DNA from 2 places in the Lelliottia jeotgali genome. Region 2 is predicted to be linked to the other one. Evidence: predicted binding sites of a transcription regulator. Region 2 holds the regulator's gene; the other holds the start of a gene.
The links. The regulator LexA, encoded in region 2, represses DNA repair genes until DNA is damaged. The targets are predictions, from matches to a motif close to TNCTGTATGTACATACAGNA.
Positions count from the first base shown of each region.

Region 1 (2,404 bases), on a different contig from region 2:
TCCAGCAGCACAGGAAGCGCGTTAAACCACTCCATAAGCTCCTGACGCCTGAGCGTCGGGAGCGCTGCCTCATGCATCCCATCGATTGCCCCGGCCAGCGCAAACAAGACCTTGAAACTAAGATGCTTATTTTTCGCTCGCATTTTAAGCCAACACGCCTCAGCGCCAAGTGTCCGAAGCATGGCTTCACTAGTGACCCCCGCTTCGCAAAGGAGAATTTCAATCTGGAACGTCAGATTGGGTAGATCTTTGAGGCGCCGCCGTTGATGGCGCTTAACGCGCTCCTGTCGGGCTGCCTCAAGCGCAAAGCTTGAGAGTTGCAAGAGCCTTTCCCGGTCCTGCCACAGCCCATCATCGACACGGTAGTAGTTCAACAGCACGGGCCTGCCACGTTTAAGCAACGTTAAAAAGGAAGAGGATTGTTTTACGCAGTACTGGGCGCTCTGTTCGCAGGCCCTCAAATAGAGCTCTCCGTCTGATACCATCGCAAACACGGCTTCATCAACCGCCAGGGTATAACCCCCGAACAAAGCACGATGATGGATTTCACCCAAGGGTGAAAGGTATTCCTGAGAATTATAGATCCGTTCATAAGATATCTTTTTCATGATATTCACCATATAAATCATAGAGTAACAACACATTTTTCTTACTACCGGATCCGTTAGCAGGAAAATAGGCAACTTATTGTCACTCGGCAAGATCATTTTGCGAGACACGCCATAATCGAACGAAATTTGCGAGACGCTTTCCGAAAATGGGGTTGATCTTTGGTTGTACAGGGGTTACTGTATATCCATACAGTAACTACAGGGCTGGAATGATTATGCACACTTCAGGCTATGCAAATCGCTTAACATCTTTTTCTTCTTCCGCAGGCAATGGCACGCAAAAAACTTCCGGGCGTGTTTCTACCGGGCTGATAAGTGAAGTGGTTTATCGCGAAGACCAGCCCATGATGACGCAAATGTTACTGTTGCCGCTTTTACAACAGCTTGGTCAGCAATCACGCTGGCAGCTCTGGTTGACCCCACAGCAAAAACTCAGTCGTGAATGGGTACAGTCAGCAGGATTACCCTTAACAAAAATGATGCAAACCAGCCAGATCGCTCCGTGTCATACCGTCGATTCGATGATTCGCGCATTGCGCACAGGGAATTACAGCGTGGTTATCGGTTGGTTGTCTGAAGAATTGACGGAAGAAGAGCATCATCGTCTGGCAGAAGCAGCGGAAGAAGGTGAGGCTATCGGCTTCATTATGCGTCCGATTCGTCTGGATCCTCTCGCCAGAGGACACCTGTCTGGCCTAAAAATTCACTCAAATTTGTATCATTAAGTAAATTTAAGAGTTTTCCTGGAACTTTTTTTGACATCAGTAAGTGCAATTAGTTCCATAACTCAAAACGTCGAGAAAGCTTGTCTGGCGCGGTTTCCGTTAATTTTACAGCATAAAATTCTCGCCAAAAATGTTAAATATTGCGTATACGGAACTTTTTTTTTCATATGCCTGACAGAGTTCACACTTGTAAGTTTTCAAGTACGTTGTAGACTTTACATCGCCAGGGGTGCTCGGTCTAAGCCGAAGATATCGGTAGAGTTACTAGTTTGAGCTCGCCCCCCGGTGAAGGATTTAACCGTGATTTCTCGACGAGATCTTCATGGCGATTTTTGGATGATAACGAGGCGCAAAAAATGAAAAAGACAGCTATCGCGATTGCAGTGGCACTGGCTGGCTTCGCTACCGTAGCGCAGGCCGCTCCGAAAGATAATACCTGGTATGCAGGTGGCAAACTGGGCTGGTCTCAGTTCCACGACACTGGCTGGTACAACAGCTCCCTGAACAACGATGGCCCAACTCACGAAAGCCAGCTCGGTGCAGGTGCGTTTGGTGGCTATCAGGTTAACCCGTATGTTGGTTTTGAAATGGGTTACGACTGGTTAGGTCGTATGCCATACAAAGGCGACAACGTTAACGGCGCATTCAAAGCTCAGGGCGTACAGCTGACCGCTAAACTGGGTTACCCAGTAACTGACGATCTGGACGTTTATACTCGTCTGGGCGGCATGGTATGGCGCGCTGACTCCAGCAACAGCGTTGCTGGCGACGACCACGACACTGGCGTTTCTCCAGTATTCGCAGGTGGTGTTGAGTGGGCAATGACCCGCGACATCGCTACCCGTCTGGAATACCAGTGGGTTAACAACATCGGCGACGGTAACACCGTTGGCGTTCGTCCGGACAACGGCATGCTGAGCGTAGGTGTTTCCTACCGTTTCGGCCAGCAGGAAGAAGCAGCGCCAATCGTTGCTCCAGCTCCGGCACCAGCTCCTGAAGTACAGACCAAGCACTTCACTCTGAAGTCTGACGTTCTGTTCAACTTCAACAAAGCAACTCTGAAACCAG
Region 1 is NZ_JAENMQ010000003.1:311,500-313,903, forward strand. Features, by position in the region: gene JBO43_RS10345 (TfoX/Sxy family DNA transformation protein) at 1-608, opposite strand, end outside; gene yccS (YccS family putative transporter) at 1-25, shown strand, start outside; gene sulA (SOS-induced cell division inhibitor SulA) at 827-1,336, shown strand; gene ompA (porin OmpA) at 1,693-2,404, shown strand, end outside.
Region 1: the regulator LexA is predicted to act here: its motif matches at 787-806, upstream of sulA (SOS-induced cell division inhibitor SulA).

Region 2 (2,404 bases):
TAGGCAAACCCGTCAAGCGCATAGGCAGTGAACGTCAGCAGTGTCATGAGCACGGCGTTGACCGCAACAATCTCCGGCCCCAGCCGCGCGCCGAATACCGTTAATGCGCCAAAGCAGAGTTGCAATAGCAGCGAACGCAGCATGATGTCGCGATTCAATGCCAGCAGTTTGCGGATGTTGCCGCGCCACGCGGTTTTCAGCATCGCGAGTGATATTCCCCGCATCGCCAGCACACGCTTCACCATCCATAGACCGATGAAGAACGTGCCGTATTCCGCGACCACGGTTGCCAGCGCCGCGCCCTGAACATTCATATGCAGACCCATCACCAGCCAGAGGTCGAGGATGATATTGAGCACATTCCCCACCACCAGCAGGATCACTGGCGCACGCGCATATTGCACACCCAGTAGCCAGCCGAGCAGAACAAGGTTTGCCAGCGATGCCGGAGCGCTGAGCCAGCGGATTTCAAGGAAACGCCGCGCCTGTTCGAGCACCGCTTCACTGCCGCCAACGACGTGCAAAGCCAAATCAATAAGCGGTGTACGCAGCAAAACAATCAGCAGCCCCGCGCCCAGCGCAAGAATCAGCGGCTGCACCAGCGCGCGGGCCAGACGAAACGGATCTTTCGCGCCAAACGCCTGCGCGGTTAGACCTGTAGTGCTCATGCGTAAAAAGAGCAGCAGCATGAAGAGGAAACTGGTCGCCGTCGCGCCAATCGCCACACCGCCAAGATAAACAGGGGAATCCAGATGACCAATCACCGCCGTATCGACCAGCCCAAGCAAAGGAACGGTGATATTGGAGAAAATCATCGGCAGCGCAAGACGCCACAATGCCTTGTCTGAGGGAGTCAGCAGAGACATGAGAAATTACCGGGAAAGAAGTGAGACAGTCAGACTGCGGATGCACCGCAGCCTGTCAGAAAGATATTACAGCCATTCACCGTTGCGGATGACACCCACAGCCAGACCTTCAATAGAGAAAGCCTGCTCGCGGAGATCCACCACAATTGGGGAGAACTCGCTGTTTTCCGGCAACAGCTGAACCGTGTTGCCCTGTTTTTTCAGTCGCTTAACGGTGACTTCGTCATCAATGCGCGCGACAACAACTTGTCCATTACGCACATCCTGCGTTTTGTGCACCGCCAGCAGATCGCCGTCCAGGATTCCGATATCTTTCATGGACATCCCGCTAACGCGCAGCAGGAAGTCAGCACTCGGTTTAAACATCCCCGGATCGACCTGATAGTGGCCTTCAATGTGTTGCTGAGCCAGCAGAGGTTCACCCGCCGCAACGCGACCCACCAGTGGCAGACCTGTTTCTTCCTCTACCAGCAGGCGAATACCGCGTGAAGCACCGGAGACAATCTCAAGGACGCCTTTACGGGCCAGTGCTTTGAGGTGCTCTTCAGCGGCATTTGGAGAACGGAAGCCCAGACGCTGCGCGATTTCCGCACGCGTAGGTGGCATTCCCGTCTGGCTGATGTGATCTCGAATAAGATCAAACACCTCTTGCTGTCTGGCCGTTAACGCTTTCATTCCGCCCCCTGGGTGTATATACAGTTATGCTGTGAGTATATACAGTCAAAGGTGAATTTGGAACCAAAAACTGCACAAAAAACCAGAGACTTATTGCATTCCTGAAGGCTTATCGAAAATGTGACCAAAGAAGCGTGACCCAGGTGATGGCCGCTATGATAATCGCAAGCAGCACAGCGGCAGATCCCATGTCTTTCGCGCGGCCCGAGAGCTCATGGAAATCAGAGCCGATACGATCCACCACCGCTTCAATAGCGCTGTTGAGAATTTCCACTATCATCACCAGAAGAACCGAACCAATGAGCAGAACGCGAGTGATAGGATCAACGTCGAGGAAACAGGCGATGATGACCGCGATGACAGCAGCGACCCCTTCCTGACGGAAGGCGGCTTCATTGATCCACGCCGCGCGGAAACCTTTCCATGAATATCCGGCAGCTTTGATGATTCGGGTGAACCCGGTGGTATTATTGGCCATTAAAAGAACCTTTTCTTAGATTTAGCGTCAGTAACTAGGGTTGTCGCACGTAGCAATACAGCCTGAAGTATGACCGGTAACAACAGAAATTTTGCGCGCTTTCTGTTATCCTTGCGCCGCATTTGCATTATTAACCAGAGGCTTTACATCGTTTATGTCCGGCTGGCCACGAATTTACTACAAAATACTTAATTTACCATTAAGCGTCCTGGTAAAAAGTAAGTCTATCCCGGCGGAACCTGCGCTGGAATTAGGGCTCGATACCTCGCGTCCTATTATGTACGTTTTGCCTTATAACTCGAAGGCAGACTTACTGACGCTGCGCGCCCAATGTCTGGCGCATGATTTACCCGATCCGCTCGAACCGCTTGAGGTCGACGGTACT
Region 2 is NZ_JAENMQ010000012.1:118,469-120,872, forward strand. Features, by position in the region: gene dinF (MATE family efflux transporter DinF) at 1-866, opposite strand, end outside; gene lexA (transcriptional repressor LexA) at 933-1,541, opposite strand; gene JBO43_RS19095 (diacylglycerol kinase) at 1,651-2,019, opposite strand; gene plsB (glycerol-3-phosphate 1-O-acyltransferase PlsB) at 2,174-2,404, shown strand, end outside.